4 regions of the Lysinibacillus sp. NPDC093190 genome follow, and region 2 is predicted to be linked to each of the others. Evidence: riboswitches for the same ligand, from Rfam matches in the RefSeq annotation. Region 2 holds a riboswitch; each other region holds the start of a gene.
What was found. Region 2 has a riboswitch for S-adenosylmethionine ahead of ACQKOF_RS21665 (O-acetylhomoserine aminocarboxypropyltransferase/cysteine synthase family protein). Riboswitches for the same ligand answer to the same signal wherever they lie in the genome.
Positions count from the first base shown of each region.

Region 1: linked by a shared signal. The riboswitch ahead of ACQKOF_RS03685 (cyclase family protein) and the one ahead of ACQKOF_RS21665 (O-acetylhomoserine aminocarboxypropyltransferase/cysteine synthase family protein) in region 2 are both predicted to bind S-adenosylmethionine.
Region 3: linked by a shared signal. The riboswitch ahead of metA (homoserine O-acetyltransferase MetA) and the one ahead of ACQKOF_RS21665 (O-acetylhomoserine aminocarboxypropyltransferase/cysteine synthase family protein) in region 2 are both predicted to bind S-adenosylmethionine.
Region 4: linked by a shared signal. The riboswitch ahead of ACQKOF_RS03105 (Na+/H+ antiporter NhaC family protein) and the one ahead of ACQKOF_RS21665 (O-acetylhomoserine aminocarboxypropyltransferase/cysteine synthase family protein) in region 2 are both predicted to bind S-adenosylmethionine.

Region 1 covers NZ_JBNNVG010000003.1:31,625-39,853, reverse strand. The annotation lists gene ACQKOF_RS03725 (VOC family protein) at 115-561, opposite strand; gene ACQKOF_RS03720 (GNAT family N-acetyltransferase) at 656-940, opposite strand; gene ACQKOF_RS03715 (hypothetical protein) at 1,366-1,641, opposite strand; gene ACQKOF_RS03710 (aldo/keto reductase) at 1,869-2,714, shown strand; gene ACQKOF_RS03705 (winged helix-turn-helix transcriptional regulator) at 2,798-3,181, opposite strand; gene ACQKOF_RS03700 (MFS transporter) at 3,292-4,476, shown strand; gene ACQKOF_RS03695 (SMI1/KNR4 family protein) at 4,540-5,091, opposite strand; gene ACQKOF_RS03690 (hypothetical protein) at 5,248-5,658, shown strand; SAM riboswitch class I at 5,806-5,910, shown strand; gene ACQKOF_RS03685 (cyclase family protein) at 6,011-6,748, shown strand; partial or broken gene ACQKOF_RS03680 (IS1182 family transposase) at 6,915-8,229, shown strand, end outside.
Region 2 covers NZ_JBNNVG010000036.1:38,653-46,881, reverse strand. The annotation lists gene chrR (class II chromate reductase ChrR) at 1-568, opposite strand, end outside; gene ACQKOF_RS21680 (succinate CoA transferase) at 853-2,373, shown strand; gene ACQKOF_RS21675 (DASS family sodium-coupled anion symporter) at 2,522-4,003, opposite strand; gene ACQKOF_RS21670 (glycerol-3-phosphate acyltransferase) at 4,187-4,819, opposite strand; SAM riboswitch class I at 5,256-5,369, shown strand; gene ACQKOF_RS21665 (O-acetylhomoserine aminocarboxypropyltransferase/cysteine synthase family protein) at 5,487-6,788, shown strand; gene ACQKOF_RS21660 (hypothetical protein) at 7,184-7,570, shown strand.
Region 3 covers NZ_JBNNVG010000004.1:11,559-19,787, forward strand. The annotation lists gene ACQKOF_RS04730 (methyl-accepting chemotaxis protein) at 1-910, shown strand, start outside; gene ACQKOF_RS04735 (sugar nucleotide-binding protein) at 1,128-1,832, shown strand; gene ACQKOF_RS04740 (YhdT family protein) at 2,314-2,577, shown strand; gene panF (sodium/pantothenate symporter) at 2,577-4,064, shown strand; gene ACQKOF_RS04750 (TSUP family transporter) at 4,298-5,080, opposite strand; gene ACQKOF_RS04755 (TrmB family transcriptional regulator) at 5,206-5,988, shown strand; gene ACQKOF_RS04760 (nucleotide excision repair endonuclease) at 6,061-6,432, opposite strand; SAM riboswitch class I at 6,627-6,737, shown strand; gene metA (homoserine O-acetyltransferase MetA) at 6,896-7,831, shown strand; partial or broken gene ACQKOF_RS04770 (hypothetical protein) at 7,904-8,229, opposite strand, start outside.
Region 4 covers NZ_JBNNVG010000002.1:229,215-237,443, reverse strand. The annotation lists gene ACQKOF_RS03145 (DMT family transporter) at 1-209, shown strand, start outside; gene ACQKOF_RS03140 (ArsR/SmtB family transcription factor) at 246-932, opposite strand; gene ACQKOF_RS03135 (antibiotic biosynthesis monooxygenase family protein) at 1,024-1,332, shown strand; gene ACQKOF_RS03130 (CbrC family protein) at 1,385-2,221, shown strand; gene ACQKOF_RS03125 (PA2928 family protein) at 2,254-3,360, shown strand; gene ACQKOF_RS03120 (PadR family transcriptional regulator) at 3,497-3,814, shown strand; gene ACQKOF_RS03115 (DUF2812 domain-containing protein) at 3,814-4,359, shown strand; gene ACQKOF_RS03110 (DUF3951 domain-containing protein) at 4,820-4,978, shown strand; gene ACQKOF_RS03105 (Na+/H+ antiporter NhaC family protein) at 5,146-6,441, opposite strand; SAM riboswitch class I at 6,550-6,657, opposite strand; gene ACQKOF_RS03100 (hypothetical protein) at 6,925-7,272, opposite strand; gene crcB (fluoride efflux transporter CrcB) at 7,302-7,631, opposite strand; gene crcB (fluoride efflux transporter CrcB) at 7,625-7,990, opposite strand.

The DNA.
Region 1 (8,229 bases), on a different contig from region 2:
AAATTTTAAAAGTTGGGCGATAAATTTTTAATTTTATCGATAAATCAACAATATTTCTCGATAAAATAAGCTAACAAAAAAACGTATTTGGATTCCCCAAATACGTCTATCTTTTTAATTATTAGTAATAATCAACATATCATTATCATCAAACTTCCACATGTCCCCATAAGCAACTTCCCAATAGTAGCCGTTTGGGTCTTGGAAATAGCCACTATAACCACCCCAGAATACAGTTTCTGGCTCCTTGACGATTTTCGCTCCTGCCTTTTTAGCTAAATCAAATACTTGATCAACTTCTTCTTTAGACTTTCCGTTATAAGCAAGTGTAATACCGTTAAAGCCATTGCCGATTGCTGGTGGATTTGCTTCATTAATATCTTTTACTAAACGGTCAAGCGGAAACAGTGAGATTTTTGTCCCTCCATTATTAAAGAAAATAACATCCGGATTTGCTTCCTCACCATAAACAATTACTTCAAACCCCAGACCCTCTCGATAAAAACTAAGAGACTCGACCATATCTTTTACACCCAACGTAATTAGATTTAAACGATTCATCTATCCATCTCCTTTATAAAAGCATCAATTACTTATTCTATCCCAAGCAGCGAATACCCTTCCACCTTCTAGAAACCGTTTATTTTACTTCTGTCTATATACTTTTTGTATAAGCCATTCTTAATCCACAGCGCTCCATATTATTTTGGCTGATGGATGCAAATTTCGCGTGACCTATCATTAAACTACAATTTTGTTGAAGAGCTTCGTTAATACGAAACTGTATTAACGCTTGGTGAATCCCTTGATTACGGGCTTTTGTCATTACAGCAGATGCGGCTAAAATGGCTGTTCCATCATTTATATACAAGGAGCCAATACCAACGTCCTCACCTTCAAGAGAAGCGATATAAAACGACCAACCTGGCTTGTCATACAAAACTTTATCTTCATTCAGTAGAAAAACTCCCACCTCTGAAGGTGGTGAAATGAGTGCGGTTGCGGTTCCTTTTCAGTGGGTGTTCAAACACCTACTGAATGAAGATAAAGCCTCCGGCGGATGTCACGGATTTTGAAAGGAATGAATTGTGCGAGCACAATTCAAAATCCGGACGCAATTACGCCAAGGCGAAATTGATTATTCGCTGTGACACTTTCTGCTAAAAATGCTGGCATACCAAAACCTTCAACATAGATATTTCCGTAACGATCAAATTCGGCTTCATCGATTTGTCTTATTTTAATAAAAGAATTCTTTGTTTTCCCTGCTATCTCTCCATTTAGCTCACAATATAATGTTGCATGAAAGTCACTCTGAAAAAAACCAACGCTATGTAACTTTTGTAGCGAAGTAGCATTTGCATATTAAGGGGCTAAATCAAAACGAGCTGGTATTTCTCTTGTTCTATAAAAGCTAAGGATTTTATCTATCGTATTCTCCGAAATAAAACTATCGCCCTTTACCACATTGTAAGAGGGACCGGGAATGTTTTTAACGGTGAAACCATAGGCACCATCAAATTGACCAACCTCAACTCCCATTGCATTGTTCTGAACTTCCTTAATTGCATTCAGCCTCGACTCAAACATCTTGATTTCCGTCATTTCAAAGTGATCTGCCAAGTTTTTCGTTATTACCATGCATTATTCACCTACCCCACAAGATTTACTTTTCTACCACTAATTGTAACCTATACAGAGGACCGAACCACGTAAACTAATAAAATTTCTTCTTGTGAACCATTGATATCTCACAAAAGTAACCTCCACGTTTCTATGAAACTAAAAAGTGCGTACTTTTTTTTGCAATGGCATGGAAGCATAATAAAAAAGCAACAAAGAACAGATGAAAATTGGAGGACAGAAAAATGATTAATCATTTACAAGATAAAATTACATTAAATAACGGCTTACAAATGCCTGGTATGGGTCTAGGCGTATTTCAAGTACCGAATGATGTTACAGCAGAAATGGTGAAAAATGCGATCGAGGTTGGTTACCGTAGTATCGATACTGCTGCTATTTATGGTAATGAAGCAGGGGTTGGTGAAGGTATTAGTCAGGCACTAGCAACTACTGGTTTAAAACGTGAGGATTTATTTATTACATCAAAAGTATGGAACGATGGCTTGAGCTATGAAGAGACAATTGCAGCATACGAAGACAGCTTAGAAAAATTAGGGCTAGATTATTTAGACCTATATCTCATTCATTGGCCAGGTAAAAATAAATTTGCAGAAGCTTGGAGAGCACTCGAAGATTTATACGAGCAAGGGAAAATTAAAGCTATTGGGGTATGTAACTTCCAAGTTTCGCACTTACAGGATCTTCTTAAAATAGCTCGTATCACACCAGCTATTAACCAAGTGGAATTACATCCACGATTACAACAAACTGAGGTACGTTCATTCTGCGAAGAGCACAATATACAAATGGAAGCTTGGGCACCATTAATGCAAGGTGGACTTCTTGAAAATGAAACTATTTCAAAAATAGCTGAAAAATACGGGAAATCAAATCCTCAAGTTATCTTACGCTGGGATATTCAAAATGGTATCGTCACAATTCCAAAATCTGTGCGCAAAGAACGTATGATTCAAAACGCTGATATTTTTGATTTCACACTAACTGATGAAGAGATGGCGATCATTAACGCCATGAACCTAGATCAACGTGTTGGACCAAACCCAGATGAGTTTGATTTTGTCATGTAAACGATAGTTATGTAAACGTGAAAGAGACTGTCTTATTTTCTTAGTATAGAAAACTTTTTTAGATAGTCTCTTTCCAATCTATTTTAAGATGTATGCATCATCGCGATATCTTCATCACGTTGCATTAACAGTACATCTTCACCTTTATCTTGCATCACTTCGATATGTTTTTCACCCCAAGTGCAAAGGATGTTCAGCACAGGGTCCATCTCTTGACCATAAGGTGTTAGCGAATATTCAACTTTTGGCGGTACTTGATTGAAAACCTTGCGATTAATTAATCCAGACTGCTCTAATTCACGCAATTGGCTTGTTAGCATTTTTTGCGAAATGCCTGGAATCAATCGGCGAAATTCATTCGTACGAATCTTACCATGGTGGGTTAGATGACAAAGAACGACCGGTTTCCATTTACCCCCAATTACTTCAAGAGTGGCTTCGACACCAATATTATAAACTTTTTTCATTGTAAACCCCCTGTAATATTCAAAAGTAACTAAAAGTACCCTACGTAACTTTCTGGCATGTATGAATATTACTATACACTATACAAAAAATCAAAGGAGATATTAATAGAATGAAAAATACAAAAGTGCCGAATGCAAAACTAACATTACTCGCACTTGCGATCAGTGCTTTTGGTATTGGCTCTACAGAATTTATAAGCGTCGGACTTCTTCCATTAATTACAGAAGATTTCGGTATAACGTTAAGTACTGCGGGTTTAACCGTATCCATATATGCACTAGGTGTAACTATTGGTGCACCGCTTTTAACAGCCTTAACATCGCGCCTTAGTCGTAAAAATGTATTGCTGCTCGTCATGGTGCTTTTTATTATCGGGAATTTACTTGCAGCTCTAGCACCCTCATTCTCATTACTACTTGCCGGCCGTGTTATTTCAGCATTAGCACATGGCGTGTTTATGTCTATTGCCTCTGTTATCGCTGCAGATGTTGTGGCACCTAATAAACGAGCAAGTGCAATAGCTATTATGTTCACAGGGTTAACAGTAGCAACTGTGACAGGTGTCCCATTAGGAACTTTTATTGGACAAGTTACTGACTGGCGAATGTCGTTCATTTTTATTGTCGTTATTGGTATTATTGGATTAATTAGTAATGCTCTGCTTGTGCCTAGTCAATTATCGAAAGGCAATCCAATATCTATTCGCGATATCGGGAAAGTATTAGGGAATATACGAATGCTATTAATTCTCTTTATTACAGCAATCGGATATGGTGGCGTGTTTGTAGTGTACACATATGTTTCCCCTATATTAGAGCAATATATGGGCTATTCACCTCAAGCAATTGTCATTATATTAGTTGTATTTGGTATTTGTGTTGCTATCGGTAATACATTAGGTGGTCATTTTGCAAATAATAACCCTTTACGTTCTATCTTTATTATCTTTATTGGCTTAGCATTAGCACTACTCGGCATCGGCTTCTTTTTAGAATCATCGTTTATTGGATTAATGATGGTCTTTATGATGGGGCTATTTATGTTTATGAATGTACCGGGATTACAGCTTTATACCGTTCAACTTTCAGAAAAATATATACCATCAGCTATCTCAATGGCTTCAGCATTAAATATTTCGGCCTTTAACATTGGTATTTTTCTAGGTTCATACATCGGGGGATTCATCATTCGCCACCAATCATTAGCGCATACACCTGTATACGGATTCTTCATGGTGATGCTTGCCGCTGCTACTACGTTCCTATGGTTAATCTTCGATAGAAACAAACAATAGGTACGTTGCTTATAAGTAAAAAAATGCGAGGAAGGTGCTGTCTAAAATGCCCCTTCCTTTTTGCTATTTATTAGACTCAAGGAAAGTATCATCAAAATATGCCTTGAAATTTGGATACAGATAGTCTAATGACGATTGAATATCGGCATCATCATCAAATAAAATTTCATGTTCAATTTCATATATTGCACAATTTTCTTCATCAGCATTATTATTTAAATCAATACAAATTATTTTTCCATACTCTGTATCCCATGTAAATGGAAGATATCCTAAACTACATAATGATGGATTAAACATATCCCTTACGTTATTTAAAGGTTCTTCAATACTTTGGTCAGGTATTACACCAAAATAATGATGATACGTTGAAATAAAAGCTTTATACCATTCGGGAAAATTAAGTCCGAACTCTTTTTCTAACGTTTGAATATCTTCCTCTGTTACAGTGGAAGGAATCATTCTCCACATAGACCACTCTGCATCGATATCAGCTACTTTCATTTCTTCAGGTACGTCAGGGCACATCCACCTACAAAATCCTTCTTCAGACACCTGATTATAACGTTCATAGTAAACTTCAAAACCATTTTTTATGTATGCACGAATATCCATCTTAATAACTCCTTTTGAAAAAGAATAAATTGGTCAAGATTTAAGCCATTGAACTGAGCCCCTTTTACTCAGGCTTTTCAAAGCAGTAACCATTAACACCGAAAGTCTTTGTTGTACATAATATAGAGTATCAGCTATAGGATAGGAGGAATTTAGTTGTATTACAATCCTTATCCGTATTTTGTCTATCCTAATTATTATCCAGCATGGGCAATGGCAAATCAACCAACTACTCAACTACCTTCTAGACATCTAGCAATGCCAACAAACCCAACAAATAGAAGTCCATTTCCACCCGTCAATACAAATAGATTGAAGACTTCTGCGAAACGGATCAAGGCTATTATGCAGCAAGCACAATTACTTACAGATAAAATTGATGAATCCGAGCAATTTGCACATGATCTTATGAACGCAGCACAACAATCAAATAAAACAGAAGTTGAAAAATTAATTGCGTTAACAGGTATTACTTTAAAATTCGAAACGAACTATACACCAGATGGATTTCATATAACATTTACTGATAAGAGCTGTTGTAAGCTAACATTAATTTTGAATTGGTGAAGAGTTGGCCCTTTAAAGAGGGCCCTCTTTTTTTGCCTTTAGCATCTTTATGAATTTTAACCATGTATCCCTATTGAACTTGTAAACTATAAATAAATATGCTAAAGTGTTTGTAAACATTATTTCTGAAAATTCTTATATCGCATTTTCTTATCAAGAGAGACGGAGGGATTGGCCCTATGAAGTCTCAGCAACCAGCCTATAGGTATGGTGCTAATTCCAATTGGCGAAATTTAGCCTTGAAGATGAGAAGACTTACTTTAGTTGTTTTGCACAAGAGTCCTCTTTCTACAAGGAGGGCTCTTTTTTATTGTTGCATCCAAAAATAATTAAAAGAAAGCAGGAAGATATTATGGCAAACGAACTTTTACAAGCAATTCAACTATTGAAATCGAAAGAATGGGTGGATTTAACACATACATTTGGTCCTAATTCGCCCCACTTCTTTATGTTTGATGATGCAAAATTTGAAACATTATTTTCCCATGATGATGGCTTCTTTGCGCAGCAATTCACTTTCCCTGGGCAATACGGAACACATATCGATCCACCTATCCATTTTGTGCGAGATACGCGCTATTTAGAAGAATTGGAGCTAAAAGAACTAGTCCTACCACTAATCGTTATCGATAAATCTAAGGAAGCCGAAATTAATAACGACTTCACATTAAGTGTTCAAGATATTCTTGATTTTGAGGCTGAATATGGGGAAATCGAAGCAGGTACCTTCGTTGCGTTGCGTACGGATTGGAGTAAACGTTGGCCAGATAAAGAGGCTTTCAGTAACAAGGATGCGGATGGTAATAATCATATTCCTGGTTGGGGATTAGAAGCATTACAATTTTTATTCAACGAACGAAAAGTAAGTGCTATTGGCCACGAAACTTTTGATACAGATTCAGCAGCTGATTTTCGTAAAAATGGTAAGCTAGATGGCGAATATTTTGTGCTTGAGCAAGATACTTACCAAATTGAGCTTATGACAAATTTGGATAAGCTACCTCCAAAAGGCGCTGCTATATTCAATATTGTGCCAAAGCCTGAGAAAGCCTCTGGATTCCCTGTGCGTTCATTTGCAATATTGCCTTAATATAGCAAAAGGGGCTGGGACAAAACCCATCTCTAAACTAAAAAGCCGGTGAAATTTTACGATCAGTAAAATTTCACCGGCTTTAAATTTTTTTCATAAAAAAATAAGGACCACTTCTGATAAAATTAGGTCACCACAACAAAATTATACAGAAAGAAGGATCCTTATGTTTAAAGATTATAACATGAATCAATTAGTTTTGCCTTTAGATTTAGAAGTGAAGTTACAAAAGAATGATATTGCCTTCCATGTCCACCATTTAGTCGAAAGTATCCCGCCCGAAGCGTTTAAACTATTCCTTCGAAATGAGGGCTGTCCTGCCTACCATCCACGCATGATGCTTAAAATTATCTTATGTGCCTACACGCAATCTGTCTTCTCAGGGCGCAAAATTGAAGCGCTTTTAAAAGATAGTCTTCGGATGATGTGGCTAGCTCAAGGGTATGAACCAACCTACCGCACAATCAACCGATTCCGTGTCCATCCAGAGGTGAAAGAGTTGATTCGTCAATGCTTCGTTCAATTCCGCTGCCAGCTGGTACAGGAAGAATTAATTGATCAAGAAGCTATTTTTATTGATGGAACAAAGATTGAAGCGAATGCGAACAAATTTACATTCGTGTGGAAAAAGTCGATTGAGAAATATCATAACGGACTAATTGAAAAGTCAAACCAGCTATACGATGAGCTGCTTGAAAAAGAAATCATGCCAGAAATTGAACGGGAAAATGAAAAGGAATTAGCATTGGAAGACCTCGCTCAAATGGTCGAAAAAGTAGATGAAGTGATTTCTGAATATGATCGAAAAATTGAGGACTCATCGGATGTAGCAGAGCGAAAGGCTTTAAGAACGGAACGGAAATTCCCAAAGCTAGCTCGCAAACAATTAATCGACTATATTGAACGCAAACTAAAATATCAAAGAGACTTCGAAATCTTTAACGAACGAAATAGTTATTCGAAAACAGACCCGGATGCGACATTTATGCGTATGAAAGATGACTATATGAAAAATGGTCAATTGAAGGCAGGTTATAACATACAAGTGGCTACAGAAGGTCAGTATGCGTTTGCCTACAGTATTTTTCCGAACCCAACGGATACACGTACATTAATCCCATTTTTAGATGAAATCGAACAACATTATTTTAAGTTACCAAAACACATCGTCGCAGATGCCGGATATGGCAGTGAACAAAATTATGATGATATCCTTTCCAATCGTAAGCGAGAAGCCTTAATCACGTACAACATGTATTTAAAAGAACAGAAGAAAAAGTATAAGCAAAACGAATTCAATACAGCGAACTGGGATTATGATGAAGAAAATGATCGATACACTTGCCCAAACCAACAACAGCTTGTATTTAAATATCGTACCACGAAAACGGATAAGTATGATTTCACGCGTGAGTTTAAGGTATACGAATGTGAAGACTGTTCCGGATGCCCCCTCCGTTCATTATGTACAAAAGCAAAAG
Region 2 (8,229 bases):
CCTCATATTTTTCTGTATTGTATTCATTTTCATGTAATACTGCTGCGACAGGTAAACGAGGTTTTACTTCATTGCGACGAGCAGGAACCCCAATTGTTAAGCCGAATAGTGGGAAAACATAGTCAGGTAGATTGAATAATTCGCTTATTTCTTCAAGCTTATTACGCACTCCTCCAATGTAACAAATTCCATATCCCATAGATTCTGCGGCAACGACAAAGTTTTGAGCGAATAATGATACATCGGCTACTCCAACAAGTACGTTTTCTGCCGAATCAGCTACAATGTCTACACCTTCTAATTTACCTGCTGATTGAAGGCGCTTAAAATCTACACAGAAGACAAAGGCACCGCCAGAAGTTTCGTATTGACGAGGATTACCAGAGAGCAATCCTAATTTTTCTTTTTTCTCCGCATCTGTTACCCAAATTACACTATAAGCTTGTACAAAATGTGATGTAGCAGCCATTTGTGCAGTAGCAATTAATTCTTCAATAATTTCTTTTGAAATCGGATTCCCATCATAAATACGAACCGAAGAGTGGTTCCGTAATAATTCTTTAACCATTTATAAAATCTCCTTTTCCCCTTTATATATATCAAAAGCATATCACGCTTCTTCTTCAAAATCGAATTTTTTCGATTTTGAAGTTATTTTCAGATAATTTACGGATGTATAAAATCTCTCGTAAAATAAAATATTCCGTTAATTATAGATTAAAAATTCTAAATAGTTTAAAATTATGTATGGACGGTTTATTTGGTTGAATTTCTAATAATTGGATGTCTATACCAGGTGGATTAAACCGAGTAATTAGTTGGATAAAAATAAAGTGGGATGGAGGAATAAGGATGGCAGAAAAGTTGGCGAAAAAGCTTCGTAATGAACAGCTACGGAGCAAGGTTGTAACAGCAGAAGAAGCAGCATCTTGGATTAAGGATGGTATGGTACTTGGGATGAGCGGGTTTACACGTGCTGGTGATGTTAAAGTGATACCTCTTGCACTTGTGGAGAAAGCTAAAAAAGAGAGCTTCCAGGTAGATGTATATACAGGTGCATCACTTGGCCCAGAAGTTGACCAATACTTAGCGGAAGCTGGCGTTATTCGTAAGCGTGGACCTTTCCAAGCGGATGCTGGTATTCGTAACAAAATCAACAGTGGTGAAATCACATTTGTTGATGCGCATCTATCACATAATGCGGAGTTAGTACGTCAAGGTATTATTGGTCCTATTGATTTTGCGATTATTGAAGCGACAGCTATTACAGAAGACGGCTTACTAATTCCTACAACTTCAGTTGGTAACTCTCCGATTTTTGTGCAAGAAGCAGACCAAATAATCATTGAGTTGAATGTAGCTCAGCTTGATGCATTAGAGGGTGTCCATGATATTTTTGTACCAGGACCACAGGGGAAACGTGATCCAATTCCATTACAAAATGTATCTGATCGGCTTGGCACAATTGGCATACCACTAGATTTAGATAAAGTAAAGGGCATTGTAATTTCAGATATTTTAGATGCGCCATCAACGATCGTTCCTGCAGATGAAGAAACAGATATTATGGCCAATCATTTATTGAATTTCCTACGAGAAGAAATAAAAGTAGGTCGATTAACAACAAGCTTAAGACCAATTCAATCAGGTGTAGGCTCAGTTGCAAACGCCGTTTTATTAGGTTTTAAAGATTCTGAGTTTGAGAACTTAGAAGTATATTCAGAAGTACTGCAAGACGCAGTATTCGAATTAATTGATGCAGGGAAGGTAAACTTCGCATCTGCTACTTCTATTACCCTTTCCGAGGAAGTTGGACACCAAGTTTATAGTGATTTTGAAAAGTATGCAGATAAACTAGTATTACGTCCGCAAGAAATTTCTAACCAACCAGAAATTATTCGCCGACTCGGGTTAATTTCTGTTAATACAGCACTCGAAGTGGATATTTATGGGAATGTGAATTCTACGCATGTTTCTGGCACGAAAATGATGAATGGAATTGGCGGCTCCGGAGACTTTGCACGTAATGCACGATTAGGTATTTTCGTCACAAAATCTTACTCGAAAGGCGGAAATATTTCTAGTATCGTTCCAATGGTATCGCATGTAGACCATACAGAGCACGATGTAGACGTTATCGTAACAGAGCAGGGAGTAGCAGACTTACGTGGGCTTGCTCCAAAAGAACGGGTTGGGCTCATTATCGATAACTGTGCACACCCGGAATATCGTGAGCAATTATGGAAGTATTTTAACGATGCCAATGAAGCAACAGGTGGACACCATACGCCACACGAACTAGAAAAAGCGCTCTCTTGGCATGTGAATTACGCAAAAAATGGTACGATGAAGAACCCTGCTTTATCGAAATAATAAAAATAAAAGCCTTGAAGGACAGTTGACTTGTTCCTTCAAGGCTTTTAATTGTTAATAACGTAATCCCGAAAGCTTGGGTAGCTCTGGAATTTTGATCGGGTAACCCCCCGAAGTGCTCAGGTGTAAAAAAAACCCTAGCTGCTTCTTACAATAAGCCAACCCATTTCCAATACGTTGCGGAAAATAGAAGAACTAGGATGTATCCAATAATCGTTAATGGAATACCAGATTTTAAGAAATCCTTTGTTGTAAATGCTCCTGTACCATAGGCAAGCATATTTTGCGGTGCACTAATAGGTAAGAGGAAGCCAAAGCTAATAACGAATTGTTGCACGATAACGAAACCAACCTGATCGACATTAGCCGTTAATGTTGAGGCTAAAACGATAAATACTGGTATAAGCGCAGATGCTAAGCTTGTTGCACTTGCAAAGCCTAAATGAATAAGAATATTAAATAAAGTGACAAGGGCAATTGTTGCAAGAATTGGCATAGAATCTAAACCAAGTGAACCGAATACTTTATCAGATAACCACGATGCACCTTTAGTATTAAGTAAGACTGTTCCTAGCATAATTCCTACTGCAAAGACGATAATTGTCCCCCAAGGAATATGAGGCTCAACTTGCTTCCACGAATAGACTCCGATTTTTGGCATTAATAAAATGGCGATTGCAACGATTGTGACGGTTGTCGTATCGAATGGGTGGAGTTTGCCCTCCGCAGCCCAGAAAAATAGTAAAACTACCGATGTGATGATTAATCGAATTTCGGGAGCTTTTAATGGACCAAGTTCCGCAAGCTGTTTTTTGATTACTTCTTTACCACCTTCAATATTACTTGTTTCAGGCTTAATTAGTGTAATCATAATGAAAAATAGAGCCACTGACATGATGATTGAGAAGGGGGCAGCGTAAAGTAACCAAGCACCCCAAGAAATATCTACACCGAATTGTTCTTTGATGAAATTTAAAGCGACCATATTTTGAGCTGCTGCCGTTTTAATACCGATATTCCAAATGGAAACAGCTTGTACAGAGGTAATGACTAGTAAAGCAGCAAGTCGACTATCACGTGGTAAACCAAATGCTGCTACCATTCCGAGTAGTATTGGAACAACTGCGCCTGCACGTGCAGTAGCAGAAGGGACAAAGAATGCGAGTGCAATAGATACTAAAATAGCACCGAATACAATGGCTTTCGTTTTTGTCCCAACTAGTGAAAGTATCCATAGCGCAAGACGTTTATGTAAATTAGTAATTTGCATGGCTGCAGCTAGGAAGAGAGCTGCTGCTACTAGTGCAACTGCGGAATTACTAAATCCGCTTAATGCTAACTTTAATGCATCCGATGTTCCTAGCGCTCTCGTTGGATCTTCCATTGACGGAGCTAACCCTAGGAAAATTGTAACGAGAGCAATAATCATGGCAGAGCTAACGGGATAGGATACTGCTTCTGTAATCCATAGGATGACCGCGAAAGCTAAGATAGCTAAGGCTCGTTGTCCAGCTACAGGTAAATCGCTGTTGTTAGGTAAAAAAGTAATGATGATTAATGAAGCGAAGGCCAATCCAATCCATAGCGGCTTCAAATTACGTTTTGATTTTGCTTGTTCAGAAGTAGACATACTTTTTCATCCTTTCTATTACAATTTTCTATAACATCGGCTAGTAAAATGCTTTATTAAGAAAGTTAATTTGTCTATTTATTGTAAAAAAACTAGTATGTGAAATACCCTCTATTTATAGCGATAATGGGCAGTTACGAGAAAATATGCGGTCATAGAAAAGACAAAAATATCCAAAATATATTATTTTTTCTTTTTGAATGCAGAAGTCACTTTAGGCTCAGTTCCTATCATCAGTCGCTTAATATTTTCGATATGCAAAATGATGGCTAAACCAAAAAGTAATAGGGCTATAATCGTTGGGCCAACCCCAGGAATCCATAGATAAGTGGCTGTACAAAAAACGAGATAAAATTCAAGTACACCGACAATTAAATAGTTCGTTGCGAAAGATAAAATAACAAATAAAATGAGTGCAAATAAGCCAATTTTCCAATCAATCGCAAGTAATATCCCTATGATTGAAGCAGTTCCTTTACCGCCATTGAAGCCCATATAAAATGGGAAATTATGACCTAGAATAACACCAGCAGATATGATATAGAGAAAGAGCCAAACTTGTACTTCTGTTAATTGTGTTATATCTGCTAAATAGACATGTGCACCGATTATAGCTATAACGCCTTTACCGATATCGATCAGTGCAACTAATATGCCGTATTTCCATCCAAGTGAAAGTGTTGCATTAGAGGCACCTGCATTGCCATGACCAGTCTTTTTTAAATCTACCCCGGATAAAAACTGAGCAACTTTAGAGCCGTGAATACAGCCAATCAAATAACCAACAAGAAGAAAAATGATAACGGCTTTTATCATAAAAATCCTCCTTTCTAATAAGCTCATCACCATAGCGTGAGGTTGATTTCCATCCCTACTGGGCGCTTTGTTGCTGACGCTTCACTTTCGCACAGATAAAACATTTGTTGCTGACGCTTCACTTTCGCACAGATAAAACATTTGTTGCTGACGCTTCGCTTTCGCGCAGATAAAACATTTGTTGCTGACGCTTCGCTTTCGCGCAGAGCAAAGCTTCCTGGGGGCGTCCAGTCTCCACTCAACTGATATAAAGGCATACATTTTAAAAAAATTGCATCCCTAACTTTTGATAAAAATTATAAATATCTAAAATAGTGTATGCGTTCGTATTACGTAAAAAAGCAGACAGAAGTTTCGGAAAAAATAAAATTTTAGTGTTGACAGAGAAAAAGTCTATGTTTATACTTTGTAACAACGATGGAAATTGAATCTCATACTCTTATCAAGAGCGGCGGAGGGATAGGCCCTATGATGCCCGGCAACCAGTAAGTGACGAACTTGCTAAGGTGCTAATTCCTACAGATTCTTACTTGGATCTGGCAGATAAGGGGAGGAAAACTTGCAACCGCAACCCTCTTCTTAGCTGAAGAGGGTTTTTGTTTTCTACTGAAAAAATCCTCCTCATCTCCGGTACCATCGTAAAAAAATAACCATTTGGAGGTATACAATGACAAAATTTAAACCAGAAACATTGCTGTTACACGGTGGCCAAGAGCCAGACCCGGTAACAGGATCTCGTACAGTACCCGTATATCGCTCAACGGCTTTCGTTTTTAAAGACACTGCTCATGCGCAACGTCTTTTTGCCTTAGAGGAAGCTGGCAATATTTACACACGAATTACAAACCCAACTGTAGATGTTTTTGAAAAACGCGTCGCTTTATTAGAAGGCGGTACAGCAGCAGTAGCACTTTCATCTGGTGCAGCAGCAATCGCGTTTTCCATTTTAAATCTTGCAGGGGCAGGCGATGAAATTGTTGCAGGTAGCTCTTTATACGGAGGTACTTATAATTTATTCGCTAACACACTACCAAACTACGGTATTAAAACGATTTTTGTAGACGAAACAAATCCAGAAAATTTCCGAGCAGCTATTACTGATAAAACAAAAGCTGTGTTCGCTGAAATTTACGGTAACCCAAGTTTAAAGGTATTAGATATTGAAGCGGTAGCAAATATAGCACATGAAAACGGCTTACCATTAATTATTGATAGCACATTTGCTTCACCATATGGCTCTACACCAATTGACTTCGGTGCAGATATCGTTGTTCATTCCGCAACAAAATGGATAGGCGGCCATGGTACAACTTTAGGTGGCGTTGTAGTAGATGCAGGGAAGTTTGATTGGACTCGTGGGCGTTTCCCAGGCTTTACTGAGCCAGATGCTTCTTATCACGGTTTGCGTTATGGTATTGACACAGCAGATGCTGCATTTGCCACAAAACTGCGTGTGCAATTGCTACGCGACTTTGGACCAACATTAAGTGCCGATGCAGCATTTAATTTATTACAAGGTTTAGAAACGCTGCATTTGCGTATTCCTAAACACAATGAAAATGCATTAGCGGTAGCCGAATATTTACGAAACCACCCATCTGTGGAATATGTAAATTACAATGGCTTAGAAGATTTTGCTACGCATGATTTAGCTAAAAAATATTTAAGAAATGGCTTCGGTTCAGTGCTTACATTTGGCATTAAAGGTGGACGTGAAGCAGGGCGTAAATTAATCGATAGTGTGAAATTATTCTCGCACGTAGCAAATGTAGGGGATGCCAAATCGTTAATTATTCATCCAGCATCTACTACACATCAGCAACTATCAGCTGAGGAGCTAATCCAAACTGGCGTAACCGAGTCGCTCATTCGCTTATCCATCGGTTTAGAGGCAGTAGAGGACATTATTGCAGATTTAGAGCAAGCTATTGAACAAGTAACAGCTTCACAACAAAAAGTAGAAGCTTAATAAATAAAACATATTGGCTAATGTTGTAGCGTTTACGTATTTTCTCATTCGATAGGCCTCATTTGGTAATGCGTAAAAGTTGCTGCATCATCCGCTCACCTCATTTGATGAAGTAACTGAAATTTCTTAAAAATAATACCTAGTAATTTTATAAGTATTATTGACTTACTTAATTCCTTGCTTTATACTAGGAAATAAGAAAAGTGTTCGAAGGGCTACCAACCTAGAACCAATTTAAAGCGCCGACTAGTTGATCGGTAAAGTGTTTTCAATCAATGCTCAAACTAAATTAGTTTCATAAGTGCTCCCCCACTTTTGAATATATACGAAGAGGAGTAGTTGCTCAGCCAGTAGCTACTCTTATCTACAAAACTGATGATAAAGGAGTGTTTTAAATGGGAAATGTGTATAGTGCACAAAACATTGCATCTTATCTTATTTATGAGTTAAATGAAGGTCATGTGTTTGTGAACAACATGTCCATTCAAAACATACTTGCGTCAGTTGAGAGTAAATGGCAAGAGATCTTTGGACATTCTGTTTTTAAGGAAGTTGTTTATGTCAACGAGGAAGGCTATACAGTACAAGAAGTTTTCGAAGCTTATGAAGGCTATGGAACAAGTCATATTCCTCTACCTGCGACAGAGTATTATTTAAAATACGGCACATTCCAATTAGTTGAACGTACGTATGCAATACCAAATTTTACGCAGGAGGAAATAAGACTGGTGCAACGAGCTTTAACACAATATCGTTATAAATTGCTAGCCAAAGCTAGTTAATTATCCCTCATATAATTGGGCTCATTCTCTGCTGCTACAGGGAATGAGCTTTTTAATTAGATAAGGAAGATAGACCAGCATAATTGAAAAATTTTTTAATTAATATATTTCAAAAGAACAATTTTTATAAATGTCTTTACATACATATATATAATAGAAGAAAGGCATTTATTTTAACTTCTTTCAGCAAACATCCACTGAAAGAGAGGAACTCAGTCTAAGAACGCCACGTCCTGTGGCAATTTATCTGTGCGACAGCGGCAAATGTCTTCTGTAGTGAAAGCGAAGCGTCAGCTACAATTATGCCGAGGCATAATTGGTAAAGAATCGTCAATAGTTGTTCGATTATTATAGATCATGTGAAAAAACATATAATAAAAGGGATGAAAACGATTTCCCTTGCACGTCTACAGGAAACAAATGTCCATCCTAGAAAGATTTTTCTTGTGCAATGTATGTATTTACGTTACAATTTTCTTTAAGTTGATTTTTGAATTATTTGAAATTGTTTGTTTCCCAGTGTATCTTCATTCAGGATATTTTTTGTAGCGAAAGTGAAACGCCATGACTAAATATCTGTCTGAAGACGAAGTTTTAGAAACACGGCAAACTGACCTGCTTTGTATAGTCGGCGCACAATTCAAAATCTGTAAGAATTA
Region 3 (8,229 bases), on a different contig from region 2:
CCAATCCTCTAAACAGGTTGATTTATCGTCTGATGGCTTAACAACTAAATCGCAGCAAACGGCGGATATGACAAGACAGCTAACATCAACATTAGAAGATATAGCGGATGGTTCAAAAACTACATTACATAGCACAAGTGATAGCCTAACTGCCATGCAGGAAATGGCGGTTGGCATCCAACAAGTTGCTGAAACCGCTTCAACTGTGTCAGATGCTGCAGATTTAATGAGTGATGAGGCTACTCAAGGCAATGACTCTTTAAATCGTGTATTGAATCAAATGACAATTATTAATGAATCATCTGGCAATGTAGAGGCACAGGTCCGTATATTAGGTGATCAGTCACAGCAAATTGGTAATATCGTTGATGTGATTACAAGCATCGCCGATCAAACGAATTTGCTAGCTTTAAATGCAGCCATTGAAGCGGCTCGTGCTGGTGAGCAAGGCAAAGGCTTTGCTGTCGTTGCAGATGAGGTTCGCAAATTAGCTGAACAATCAAAGGAATCTGCCGATCAAATAGCATCACTCATTCATTCTATTCAAAATGATACGGCCAATGTAATTACGGCTATTTCTAGTAACTCGAAGGAAGCTGCAGCAGGTATGGATGTTGTTGATGATACAAAACTGGCTTTCCACAAGATCATGCAGTCGATTAAAGGGGTTAGTACACAGTTGCATGACATCTCTGCTGTAACGGAGCAAATGTCCGCAAGTGTTGAAGAAGTTACTGCCTCAACAGAAACAATGGCACGCATTGCAAGTAAGGCAACTGAAAGTACGGAGCATGTGACGTTAACAGCGAAGGAGCAATTAGCTTTCATAGAAAATATGGCTTCTTCAGCGAAAGAGATGGCACAACAGGCAGACGAGCTTCAAAGTTTACTAAAAAAATTCCAATATTGATGTTGTTGAAAAAACGCTTGATAGTCTAACGATTTAAGGTTCAAGAAAAGGAAAAATTAACTCCTCCTACTTAACAATTAGACGTTAAGGAGAAACAGTTTACACTAAACGATAGAATATACTAAACGAATACTCCTGAAAAAAGGAGTGTTTTTTAATAAATGGATTTTTATGTTAAAGTGGAGTGTAGGGAATATAAAATGGGGAGGAAACTGAGATGAACAAAATATTAATTCTTGGAGCAAGTGGTCTTATTGGTAAAGCCATAATCGAAGAATATAAAAATGATTTTGACCTGTATGGGACATATTCTTCTTCTATCACGAACCTACCTAGAGAAAAGCAATTTCAATTAGACATAACACAAATTGATAGATTCAAGAAAATGCTTAAAACAATCAATCCTGATATTGTCATATCTTGCTTAAGAGGAGATTTCAATCAACAATTGGAGTTCCATAAACAATTGGCGACAGAATTAAAGAATAGCAAAGGCATTTTGTATTATTTTTCTACTGCCAACGTATTCGATGGAGATTTTTCAAAACCCCATTTTGAATCAGATTCTTGCCTTGCAGAGTCAGACTACGGCAGTTTTAAAATTAAGTGTGAAAATACATTGCAACAAATAATAGGAGAACGTGCAATTATTATTAGAATCCCGGCTATTTGGGGTAAGAATTCCCCAAGAATGAACCTAATAAAGAAAGGTATTGAAGATAATCAAGTAATAGATGTTTACAGCAATTTGGAATGTAATAATTTATTAGACACGCAGTTAGCCAAACAATTAAAGTATATAATCGATAACAAACTTAAGGGGATATTCCATTTGGGCTCGATAGATACGATGACCCAAGCAACGTTTTTTGAAAGGCTGATAAATGGACTTTCAGACAAAAAAGGATATTTTACGGTTTAACTTATACGAGGAAACTGACAAGAAATTTTATTTCGCGCTGAAATCAAATCGTCAGGATATGCCAAATTTTCTCCAAAGCAAACGAAAGTATTATTTCAGTGTTGAGATGTTGTTAAATACAAATCTTGAGAAAATTTATCTTGATGACATCTATCTTAACTAGAACAACATAAACAGTAGTCATAAATAATAATCCATTGGCATAGTGACGTGACGCCGTTAGGCATGAGTTCTCTGTATCGGACTCATGCCTTTTAATTTTGGAGAACTACTCAGGTCCTAAATCAGGGCAATGAGAAATAATCTGAATGATGTCCCGAGTGAAAAGCGGTTTGGAAAAGAGGAGAGTCAGTTTTTTACAATCTTTTTTAACGATGACTTCTTATTTAATCAAATTTTCTTACTTGCATTTATTTTTTTCACAAAGGTTCCCATAATACAAACATATCAGTAAAATAGAGTAGGTTAGGGGGACTGTATTTTGAAAGATCAACGCTTTAAAATTGCGCATCGAGAGGCGCTTATCGGTATCGGGCTTGTTATCGTCAACTTTGCGATTTGGTTTGGCTTTGCCTATGGACTAGGCTCTGGTGATCCAACAAGCTATACGTATGTATTCGGTTTCCCTGCATGGTTTTTCTATAGCTGTATTGCAGGGACATGCTTTATGATTATTTTAATCTGGGTCGTCATGAAACTCTTTTTCAAAGAGGTACCATTTGACGATGAGGAGGTGGATCAATAATGCACTGGCAAGTTATTGTTCCACTGTTATTATTTTTAGTCATCATCTTTGGTATCGGGATCTGGTCAAATAAGTATATACGCTCTTCCGATTCATTTTTGCAGGAATACTTCCTTGGTGGTCGTGAAATGGGAGGCTTCATCCTTGCGATGACAATGATTGCTACGTATGGTAGTGCAAGTAGCTTTATTGGTGGTCCAGGCGTTGCTTATACGAAAGGGCTTGGCTGGGTATTATTGGCGATGGCGCAGCTTCCTGCAGGTTATTTTGTTTTAATGATTTTAGGGAAGAAATTTGCTATTATCGCAAGACGTTATCAAGCCATCACGTTAATAGACTTTTTACGTGAGCGCTATAAGAGTCATGCCATAGTCATCCTATCAGCCATTAGCATCATTATCTTTTTATTTTCTGCAATGATGGCACAATGGGTAGGTGGTGCTCGATTAATTGAATCATTAACGGGCTTAAACTACACAACTGCACTCTTTATTTTTGCGATTTCCGTATTAGTTTATGTTATTATTGGGGGCTTCCGTGCGGTTGCATTGACGGATACGGTGCAAGGCTCGATTATGGTCATTGGAACAATTATTTTATTAATTGGGACAATCATCGCTGGTGGAGGAATCGATAATATTATGACCTCACTTGTCGCTGAGAATCCGAATCTTGTGTCTCCATTTGGAGCAGAAGGTGAATTAACGCCATTATACGTTTCTACATTTTGGATTTTGATAGGTGTTGGAGTTGTGGGGCTTCCGCAAATCGCTGTTCGTGCCATGAGCTATAAAGATTCAAAAAGCATGCATTTAGCCATTATCATTGGCACTATTGCCATAGGGACAATTATGTTTGGGATGCATCTAATTGGTGTTTTAGCACGTCCAGTAATACCAGGCATTGAGATTGGTGATAAAGTAATGCCGCTGCTGACGTTAAAGGTTTTGCCGCCATTTTTAGCTGGCATTGTTTTAGCAGCACCCATGGCAGCAACGATGTCTACAGTCAACGCGCTACTTATGCTTGTAAGCTCTACAGTAGTGAAAGATATTTACTTAAATTATATAAAACCAACAGCTAATGATACGGAAATTAAGCGTGCAAGCTTTATTGTCACAACAGTGATCGGTTTAGCCGTCGTCGTTTTTGCACTAAATCCACCAGATTTATTAGTATGGCTTAATTTATTCGCTTTTGGCGGACTTGAGGCAGTCTTTATTTGGACCGTCGTATTAGGTCTATATTGGAAAAAAGCCAATAAGTATGGTGCTATTGCGTCAATGATTTCAGGTATGATCCTTTATATTATCATAGATCGTTTTTATCCTTCTGTCTTTGGCATGCATACTGTGACAATTCCGATAGTCGCTTCATTATTGATATTTGTTATTGTTAGTTTATTAACGAGCCATAAATTTAAGGATGAAAAGTTGTTTAGTTTTTTTACTGTAGACAATAAGCAACGGATAGAATGTTCGAAATGATGGATAGACTGTCCAAAATCGTGGATAGAAAGTTCAAAGTGACGGAAAGACCCTCTGAAGCGACGGATGAAACCTCCGAAGTGACGGAAAGAACCACTGTAACGACGGAAAGAACTTGAAGTGACGGAAAGCCTCTCCTGAGCGACGGAAAGAATCATTGAAGCGACGGAAAGCCTCTCCGAATTAAAGAAATAGAACGCCAAAGTTTGTCGACAAGCAAAGACGCCGTAGAGCTAGATATCTACGGCGTTTTTGATGTAATCATAAGCATTTTTAGTGAGCAATGTAATCGTTACGATAATAAACAATACGCGGACAAAACCGCTACCTTTTTTAATCGCAACACGCGAGCCTACCATTGCACCGGCAATTTGAGCTATACCCATCAGTAATCCATAAACATAATGAATCTGACCTAAGTAGGCGAACATTAAAAGACCAGCAAAATTACTTGCTAAGTTTAGAAATTTAGCATTTCCTGCAGCCTTTAAGAAATCGAAGCCGACTAATAAAAAGCTAAAAATTAAAAATGAGCCAGTTCCTGGACCAAGAAACCCATCATAAAACCCAATACTAAATAACAACAGCATGAATAAAACTAAGTGTGTAAACTTTAAATTTTTGACCGCAGCTACTGAACCCCAATCTTTTTTAAAGATTGTATAGATTGCAACAGCAGCAAGCATTAGGAGCATAAGTGGTTTTAGTAATTCAGGATTGATTAAATGTACAGTCCAAGCTCCGAAAAGTGATCCCACAAAGGCTAAAGGAAAGTATTTGATAACCGAACGAATTTCTAACTGACCGGAACGATAAAAGGAAATAGTTGATGTCAAAGATCCCATTGTACCGGCAAGTTTATTGGTCGCTACGGCTGCTGCTGGATTTAAACCAGCAAACATAAGGGCAGGTAATGCAATTAAGCCACCACCTCCAACGACCGCATCCACAAAGGCGGCTAAAAATCCAAAAGATATTAATAATATGACTACATTTAAATCTACATCAAATAGCATGTTTACACCTCTTTAGATAGTTACTACTGAAATAGTAACTAAATTTAACGTAACTGTAAAGACTATTTTTTTCGTTGGCTTATCTTCATAGCCTTAACTTATAATAGAGGAAATGGAGGGATTCGATGGAATTATTAATCGCCCAATTAAAAGAACTGGGATTCACAGAATATGAAGCAAAGGCCTATACTGCACTTGTCCAAAATAGTCATGTGAGTGCCTATCAAGTAAGTAAAAATTCCGGTATCCCACGTGCAAGAATATACGACATACTTGATGTACTCGTTGAAAAAGGGTTAGTACTAAAAGAAGAAACTGTCGATCAAACGACTTACTCTTCCATTCCTGTTGCTGTGTTTTTACAACAAATTCAGCAACGCTGGCAATCGAATTTTACGTCAATCAGTACTCAATTAGAAAAATTAGAAATAAAAGAGCAGGAAGCGGAGCATAAGGTTGTCACGCTAAAAGGAAAAGAGGCAATCGTCAATTACTGTCAGTCATTATTAAAAAAAGCGCAGAAAAAAGTACTATTATCGATGTGGGAAGATATGTATGAAGAATTGCTAGAAGATATACATGAGGTCGCGAAACATATCCCTGTTCATGGAATTACCTTGTATGTGGAGGACCATTTAGCTTCCATTGACCAACACCGTATCACTCGCTATACGAGGAATGCGTCTACACCTCATTGGTTTATTTTATCGATAGATGGCAAGCAAATGATTTATGGTCACTCACCGTCAAATCAAGAAACGGCTTTTATTACAAATGATCCTGTTCATATCTATTTATTAGAAGATTATATATGGCATGACGTGCTTGTCAATCGACTGTTAAAGCGCGATGATACGGAGCTTGAGGAATGGATTACTAAAGAACGTAAAGCCTTTTTCTTAGAATGAAAGTATTGAAAAAGAATCTGCTAGCCGTCATGTACATTACAGAGGGCAAGCAGATTCTTTTTTCTTTAAATATTAATAAAAAACTTTATCAACATTGTATTTAGCGCGGAATGAATTGATCGCGTATGTTTCGTAAATTTCACGTTCCATTGGATCTTCCACTTCATACACTTCAATTTTGAAAATTTCATTACGATGATTTTTCATCGGTGATACATTGTCCTCGAAATGCTTTTTAATACGTTGACGAATTTTACGTGCTTTACCGACAAATAATAGTTCGTTCTCTTCATTGTAGAATAAGAAAATACCACCGTTTTCACGTGTGATTTTATGGAAATCAATAAAACCATGGTACGGTGTGATTGGTACATCACCTGGCTTTAAATCTTGTTCGCGTTGGCGAATCACTAAATCTGGTTTTGGAAATTCAATTTTAATCAAACTATTCACGTTCCTCTCTGTTACTAAAGGTATATGTTAACATAAATACAGCATGTTTACCATCAAATCATAATGTAAACATTCAAGATTAGTGTTAAACAAATTACCTAATGACATGCATGATTAATAACAAAATATTCTATGTATTATTGATATTCTTAATTGTTCATGTTACAATTCTTTTTAATTAAATAATCTTATCATGAGAAGTTGAGGGATTTGGCCCGATGACGCTTCAGCAACCTCTAACAAAAGTTAGAAAGGTGCTAATTCCAGCAAAGGATTTGTCCTTTGAGAGATAAGAGTGAACGTGGAAAAATCCTTCTCATTCTATCTCACATGGAATGAGGGGGATTTTTTAATTTCATCGTTTGACATAATCAACTTTGCGCAGGGCCCGTGCATTGATACTAAAGCACTAAATGATTTTAACAGAGAGAAATTAAAGAGAGGGGAATGCAAGATGCCAATTAATATTCCGAAAAACTTACCAGCTGGAGAACATTTACGTGAGGAAAAAATATTCGTTATGGAAGAGGACAGAGCGAAAACTCAACAAATTCGTCCATTAAATATCTTAATTTTTAATTTAATGCCGGAAAAAGAAAAAACAGAGCTGCAATTACTACGTTTATTAGGTAATACACCGTTACAGGTGAATATTACATTTTTAAATACGGCAACACATGAATCGAAAAATGTTAGTAAATCACATTTGCAATTATTTTATACGACGTTTAATCAAATTCGTCATCGTCGCTATGATGGCATGATTATTACGGGTGCACCAGTAGAAAAAATGGCATTTGAAGAAGTGAACTACTGGCAGGAAATTTCAGAAATTATGGATTGGTCCAAAACAAACGTAACATCAGTCTTACATATATGTTGGGGTGCTCAGGCAGCGTTATACCATCATTACGGTATCGGTAAAATTGAGCTTCCTGCTAAATGCTCAGGTGTATACTCTCATGTCATTACGGATTTAACGGTGGATTTAGTACGTGGCTTTAGTGATTCATTTACGGCACCACATTCACGTTATACATCCGTATCAATTGATGAAGTACTTAACCATCCTGATTTACGATTACTATCTTATTCAGAAGATGCTGGTGTTTTCATTGTGCAATCAAAGGATAATAAAAACATTATGATTACTGGCCATCTTGAATATGATGCGACAACTTTAGCTGATGAGTATAGTCGTGATGTTGCGAAAGGATTAGATATTGAGGTACCAGTAAATTACTTCCCACATGATAATCCAGCAAATGAACCGATAAATACGTGGCGTGCCCATACACATTTATTATTCTCGAATTGGTTGAACTACTACGTATACCAAGAAACACCATACGAGTGGGATTTCGTTGATGAAATTGAATATCATATATAATGCTATTTAATAGCTATTAAAAATGATGACCTTTTTATTACAGGGTCATCATTTTTATACGCCACTATGCTATTAACTTTCTGGAGAATTTTTATTTTTATCACTGTTTGGGGTATTGCCGGTATCGCTATCATTCTGTGTAATATTGCTTGAAGCGTTATCACTTTTGCTCGGTGAAGGATTTTCGCTATTGCTGCTACTATCACTTTGAGTAGGAATAACGTTATTACTGCTACTTTCATTTTGAGTAGAATTATCGTTATTACAATTACTTTCGTTTTGTGTAGTATTACCGCCATTGCTGCTACTATTACTTTGAGTAGAATTACCGGCATTGTTGCTACTTTCATTTTGAGTAGAATTATCGTTATTAATATTACTTGCATTTTGAGTAGAAT
Region 4 (8,229 bases), on a different contig from region 2:
ATCTTTTACAAAATAGTGATCCCGGAAAAACGAGTGCCTTTTTGTTTTTAGCCCCTTTCTTTGGCGTGTTAACAGGCTGGGTACTATTAAATGAACCATTAAAACCAACACTAGTCGTAGGAGGGCTGTTTATTATTGCTGGTATTTATTTAGTGAATCGTAACTTTACAACTAACGTTAAAAAAATATCCGCGGGGAGTCGAGTATAGACTGTCCGCGGAAAGAAGGAAGAGTCTTGTGCTATTTTAAATATCTAACTGAAAAACTTCTTTAAAGCCAGCCCTTCCTTTTTCAGTCACTTTAATGGCACGAATAGATGGGACACGAGTCAGCCATCCCAAGCTTAAAAAATGTGTAAGCATTCCTTGACCAAGAGCACCAGCTAGATGATAACGTCGTTCACTCCAATCCAAACATGCAGGGGAAAATGATCGACGCTTTCTTTTTAAATCATCTAAATCAAGACCGAAATCCGTAAAAAATTGTGCACCTTCAGATGTTATGAGAAACTGTTTTTCTTCTAGTTTTAGATAGCCTGCGTTAACCAAAGAGTCAGTTAATTGAACGCCTAGTTTACCAGCTAAATGATCATAGCAAGTTCTTGCACCCTGTAGTAATTTCATTTGGCTAGATTGTTTTAAAGAGCGTACTTCAGGTGGGGGAGAAATCGCTAGGAAGGATTCTAGTAAATGAGCAATTTCTTCGTCTGCTAATTGAAAATATCGATGACGACCTTGTTTCTCTACTTTCACAAGTTTGCCTTCTACTAACTTTGCAAGATGAAAGCTAGCTGTCTGGGGTTTAATGGCTGCCATATAAGCTAATTCACTGGCTGTATGAAAACGACCATCCATCATACTAGCAAGCATTGTAGCTCTTGAAGTTTCTCCAAGGAGTGAAGCAACTTCAGCCATGTTTGGATTAATACCCATTTGTCACAATCCTTTCTGCATTCCACATTTTGATATTCGTAAAAGTATTTATCGTTTACAATAATACATATTGAGGAGGGAGTAAATAGTAATGGAAACTTATTATGCCGTAATTTTTACATCGCAAAGAACAGACGAAGATGGAGAAGGCTATGCCAAGATGGCAGAAGTAATGGATGAACTAGCACAAAAACAGCCCGGTTTTCTCCGTGTAGAAAGTGCTAGAAATGCTGAAGGGAAGGGCATTACTGTATCCTATTGGGAGTCACTAGAGGCAATTCAGGCATGGAAAGAAAATTCAAAACATCTAGTCGCACAGCAATTCGGAAAAGAAAAATGGTACATGCAATATAATGTGGAAATTTGTAAAGTCATAAAAGATTATTCTTTTACAATGTAATTAAATCGAGAAACGTTAAAACGATTATTTCAATTATAGAAGGTGTTAAAATATGACCACGTTTATTTTAGAAGAGTGGCATGAACAAAGAAAAAATTTCAATCCTTCTGATCCTGTTAGCATTAATCGAATGCATGAGTTCAAGGAAAAAATGAAACTTCAAGAGCATACTGAAGGAAATTTAAGGATACTTGTAGACATCTACTGTATGCTTAGAATGTATTCAGAGGCATATAAGATTTTTACTTCAGTTATGGATTTAGAGAACAAGAAAGATCAGAAAAAATTTGGATCAATAAAATATTACGTAGATAATCCAAATTGTGTGAAGCCTTTGTATCCTTGTAAAATTAAAGAGGATAAAACAATTAAAACGCTAATACCTAAATTTAAATATTTGCCAGCTCCATTAAAATCTAAAATCTTTGAAGCGGAAGAAGTTGTTACTTGTGATTGCTGCGAACAGAAAGTAGATGTTTATTATACTGGAGGGATTTACGCTATCGAAGAGGCTGATTATCTCTGTCCGACATGTATACATAGTGGTGCAGCTGCTAAAAAATACGACGGTTCTTTCCAGCAGGACTTACTAAATGATGAGAATGTTGTAAATTCCGATTTTGCTGAAGAAGTAATGTGCAGAACGCCTGGTTATGTTAGTTGGCAAGGTAATAATTGGGTGGCTCATTGCTCAGATTATTGTGCATTTATTGGCTATGTTGGCTGGAGTGAGTTAGTGGAGTTGGGCATTACAGAACAATTTGAAAATTATACTGGTTTTTCTACTGAGGAGTTGTCAAAATCACTAGTGAATGATGGCCATCATCAAGGGTATTTATTTCAATGCTTAGAATGTGGTCGCTATGTTCTTTATTCTGATTTTAGTTAAATTTGAAAAACAGTCTGTGAGGAGGAGGAGAATTGGACAATTTTTTTCAACGATATATTGATTCGTGGCGCTTTAATGGTTGGTTTGTCCACGATATCTTTCTAGGTATCGTCATTGGCGTTGGGCTTTTATTATTATTGTATGCTTTGTTCAAACGCCGACTTAATCTTGCTTTTGTCATAACCTTTATCCTTTACGCTTTTTTAGGTAATCTTTTGATGATTGTTTTTGGCTTAGCTGGTCGAAACTTCCCAATCAATTCTGAATCTCCTATTTATACAGATGATGCACAGAAAATTGCTGTCCAAATGGTTGAAGGATCTGAAAATAACGGTACAGGTAATGGCATTACGCAAATTATTTCACATCATCAAATTGTAGCAATTAATTTGCAAACAGGTGAAAAACAGTGGACGAAATCTTCTTCAAGTAAAGAGACACTCATTGGCATTTTTATGGGCGGACTTCTTGTTCATCATCGTGATGATGAATACGGAAAACTTTCACTCTTGGATATTCAAACTGGAAAAGAAAAGCTCTCTGAAAAAGAATTTACAGAAAAGCATAAACAGTTAATTGATGTTTTAGATAATGGTTCCCACAATATAATCATGTTGCAAAATAATCTTTATTTAGAGGGTGTCGATGGAAAATTTTATCGCTTTGATGGCAAAAAATTAACTGAAGATAACAAAGCTGAAAAATACCTTTCTACAAAATTTTTCATAGAATCTGATATTCCAGGTTATTTTGCTTCGCACAATCAACCGTTGGAGAATTATCAAGAGGTTCGAGAATTTAGTAGCAATGTATTAGCTGAACCTTCTATTCAAGCATACAAGAATCTTGAGCCAGCTGTGTTAGATGTTGATCTGCAACAACAAAATGCCATTGTTTCTTATCGACAAACGAAGCGAGAAAGTGCAGACAGTATCGTATTATCATATGATATGAAAAACCATCGCATTATTTGGGAAGAAAATATAGGTGTCGTTAACGCTGAGCAAAAAAAACCAGGTGTTCGTACTTTAGAGAACTACTATGCGATTCAAGCAGGAGATGAGTTTTTATTGTTAGATAAGGATACGAAAAAAGAAATGTTCAGATATCAGCTACGTTGGAATCGCCCAATTCGGTGAAAATTACAGAGCATTGTATTATTTATCCTCTCCAAGTAACGACTTGGCGGGGATTTTTTATAGAGTTGCTCTGTATATCATAAAATGATATATTATTTAATGATATATCGTTTTGTGATATATTGGAGGTGTAGACATGAAATCATTAGAGCAGTTAACAGATTCTGTTTTTTATATTATGGCTGCCTTAACAGAGCCTCGACACGGCTATGCGGTCATGAGTTTAATAGAGGAGACAACAAAGGGTACTTTCGTAGTTGGTCCAGCATCCCTTTATACAATTATAAAAAAACTAGTAGCTGAACAGCTTATTCAGCTACACGATGATTCGGATTCTCGCAGAAAGGTCTATGTCTTAACGGATAAAGGTCGAGAAATATTGCTCGAAGATATCGAAAGAAGAAAGGTTATGATTCAGTTGGCAGAGCAGGGACTACAAGGGGGGCAAAAATAGTGAGAAATAGGAGATATATGGAATCATATGGTTTAGCTTTTTCTGAGGAGCGCGATATGAAAAAATTAAGCGAAAAAGCAGCAAAGGGCTGGCATTTAAAAAGATTTCGATTTGCTGGCTATGGGCTAGAGAAGGGTGAACCAGAAGACGTAATTTTTAGTATTGATTATCGTAAATTACGGAAGGATGAAGAAGAGGAGTATTTTGAACTATTTGCTTTCGGTGGCTGGACACATGTTTGTTCTAGTGCAGATATGCATATTTTTAAGGCAGCACCAGAAACTACACCCATTTATAGTGACGCTGAGTCTTCTATTGATAAATTAGCGCGTCTTGCAAAGCCTGTAAATCTAGCAGCATCCATTGCTCTTGCTATAACGATGGTTTTGTGGGTATTTATGACATTTACCACTGGGATAATTCAACACATTGCAGAGCAAGGATTTACATATTCCTTTGTTTTTACTGTTCCAGCAGTGATGACTTCTGGTGGAGTTTACTATCATATGTGGAAAAACCTACGATTGAAATCTAAGCATATATAAAGAACGAACAGCTGAAGCTTATCAGCTGTTTTTTCATGTTGTTGAAAATTAGTGTGTCAATGAAATTATGCTATTAAATAAAGTAAGGGGGTTCGGCAAAACGAGGGGATTGATTTCCGTTCCAACTGGGGCTTTCCTGGGGGCGTCGGGGAACAGATGTTTTTTGTACGAAAGCGAAGTGCAAAAAAACAGCAACTTCTTTGAAAGAAATGGCACGGCGAATGCCTGCAGTAATGAAGTTTTTGCTGAAAAAGAAATAGATGCACCGAACTACAGGAAAAACTGACTTATTGTCGAAATATCATATAATTAAGTGTGTTTTGGGATAATTATTTTTACAATCTGAGCATGTCCAATGTTTGATGACAATATAATAGTACAGTTGCCTACATTAATTGGTAGTACGCCTACAAAATAGGAAAACCATAACTAACTACTTGGTGAGAAAGGATAAGATGGAATGAATATTGGGAATAGCGTTGCGCTTATTGTAAGTCTGATTTTTTCAAGCATTTTGGTTCGTGCAATTTATCGCGTTTTTGTGAAAAAGAAAGTACCTACTATGACCTATACACCATATGATGATGCCATGAATGGAGGAGGAAAACATGACAATTGAACTTTTAAGTGAGTGGTTCAATCCTCAAAAAGTACGGTAATTTTAACAGGTGCCAACTTAATTTAATTAAAGCGAGCTTGCAGACTTGCCTCAAATAAAAAATCCAATCGTTTTGATTAATTTTTTTTCAAAACAATTGGATTATTTTAATGTAAAATCACTACTTTTTAAAGTGATGAAGTTCGGGCTTTCTTTTCTTTCGGGTATCCGATAAGGATAGCGATAATTCCACAAATTCCTATAAGGATTGGATAGAAAGAGTATTGCAGCATGCTCACTGGCGATATTCCAGCTACGCTTGCGGCTGCCAGGAATTGGGCTCCGTATGGCAGTATGCCTTGGATCGTACAGGAGAAAATGTCTAATATACTTGCAGACTTTCTTGGCTCAATCCCATACTGTTCAGCAATATTTTTTGCAAGCGGACCAGCAATTAAAATAGCAATCGTATTATTGGCCGTAGATAAATTAGTTAGGCCAACTAGGCCAGCAATGCCAAATTCAGCACCTTTTTTCGATTTAATTCTTCGTGTCGCAAGGTGAAGCAGAAAGTCAATTCCTCCGTTAAACTTAATAACCTCCACCATGCCAGCTATTAATATCGCAAGAAATGCCATTTCATACATGCCTGCCATTCCTTCACCAATCTTTTGGAAAAGGCTCATTAAATGATAGCTGCTATCCGCTAAGCCAACAGCCCCAGCGAGAACAATCCCAAATGCTAGAACAAGGAAAACATTCATTCCAGCTAACGCTAAAATAATAACCAAAACATAGGGAATAATTTTTACCCAACTATAGCTTAAATGTTCCACTTGTGCCGTTTCACCCATTGTGATAAACCCTAAAATAATGCTCGTTACAATAGCTGCCGGCAACACAATCCAAAAATTCACTTTAAATTTATCCTTCATTTGTGCACCCTGTGAACGAACAGCAGTAATTGTTGTATCTGAAATAAAAGATAAATTATCGCCAAACATCGAACCGCCAACAATCGCTGCCATTACTAAAGCCATGGAAAGGTCGATATGCCCGCTTATCCCAACTCCAATTGGCGCCAGTGCAACAATCGTTCCTACCGATGTACCCATTGACAGGGAGATAAAGCAGGCAATGATGAACAGGCCTACGACAAGCAAGTTTGGTGGAACGACCGATAAAGCAAAGTTAACAGTGGAGTCCACTGCCCCCATGCCTTTTGCTACCTCTGAAAAGGCCCCAGCCAAGAGAAAAATAACAACCATCAGCATGACATTTAAATTACCTGCGCCTTTGCAAAAAATATCAACCTTTTGCGCAAACGATTCTTTTCGATTCATCGCCAGAGCCACAGCGCCTGAAATGGAAATGGCTACAATGACAGGAAAGGCATAAAAATCACCTGTAATAACCCCTGAACCAATAAATAAAATCAAAAAAACAACAAATGGGATCAGCGCCCATGGATTCCCTTTCTTCATGTCTACCTCCAAAAAATAAAATTGGACACGTCTTTTGTCCATTCTTTTTACGAAAAAAAGGCCTCTTCTTGTACCAACAAGAAGAGGCCTTATATCTATAAAACACTCCTCTTATCTATCAAGCCTTTGCCTGCTGGATTTGGCACAGTAACTTAAATCATAAGTTCCGCTGCCGAGATTTCATCGGGCCAGTCCCTCCATCTCTCTTGATAAGAAGCAAAAATATTATTCTTTTTTCACAATAATAAATATTAAAATAAAAAATCAATATTTGCAACATATTTTTATTCAAACTTTACTTCAAAGTTACATTCTGAAATATTTATGGAGGAAATTTGAACAAATAACAGGGATCAGAGGATAGGAAACTGCGATTTTTTGTATGCTATAGAAATTTGATGAAACAATTGAAGGGAAAATAAAAGAAGTGTTGAAACAATTGCAACTTTAAAAGGAGGCGTCCCTTGAGACATCGAGAGGCGCCTAAAACATTTGTGGTAAAAACTCCGTCATAAAGCGTTGATTTTTACGCAGCCATATTTTTAAAATCATACGATGTGTTAGAAGTCGTTGTCTTTTATGTGGTCTAGACTTTGCCTCTATTAAACTTTGAAGTAGAATACATGTTTCTGTTGCAAATGCTTGAGGATCAACGAGGACGTCTAGTTTATAATCGATTAACTGTGCAGCCTGTACCTTTGCAAGTAATTGAGCAAAGCGGGTATTCATTTCTGGAAAGTTTTCTTCTAGTTCTAGGTCGATTAAAGTATATAGTGTTTGTTCAACTTCAACTTCAAGCGCTTGTAATTGTTCGATTGATGGCTGTGTCACAAAATCACCTCTATTTCTCAAAAATGCTACTACACAAGGAAAAAGCCAAGTGCAGCGAAAAGTAAACCGAATAAAATTGTAGTGCATATATAAACAATCGCTTGTCCCCATTTTTTCTGCTCCAAGAGCTGTAAACATTCAAAACCAAATGTTGAAAAAGTCGTATAGGCCCCTAAAAAACCAATCCCTATAAAATGCCAAATCCAATCACTAGGATGTAATGCAAATAGAAAGCCAAGTGCAAAAGAACCCGTTATATTGATTAAAAATGTTGTCCATGGGTATGTATGGACAATCAATTTTCCTAGATAAAATCTCGTTAGTGCACCCAAAAATCCACCGATACCAATAATTACCATACGATGCGCCCCTTTGCTAGCTTAAATCCTAGCCATGCACAAGCTAAACCGCCAAATACACTCACTAAAATATAAAAACCGGCTTGTAGCCATTTACTATCCTGTAAAAGTAATAGCGTTTCTAAAGAAAATGTCGAAAAGGTTGTAAAGGCACCAAAAAAGCCAGTACCAATTCCTAAAATAATAGGCGTACGCTTTGTAAACATTGTAAATAGCCATGCTAAACAAAAGCAGCCAATTAAGTTTATGCAAAGTGTCGCAAATGGAAAACCACCGTTATTTGAAAGTGCTAGACCAAGGCTGTATCGACAGATGGCACCCAAAAATCCGCCAATTCCAATAGCTATAAATGATTTCAAAGTAAAGACTCCTTACTAAAATGTCTATATTAAAAAGTGTATCATGAGATACCCATTTTCGATATATTTCTGTAGTTATATGGATTCAAATATATCAAAGAGAGCTCATATGGAGAATGCCATAACCCTTTTCATTATATCTTATACCGTTTTGCCAGCTTTGGTTCAAATGTTTTTGTTCTATAGTTTATTTTGACTTCTTGAATATTATATATATTGTCGACTAATATATTTCCTGC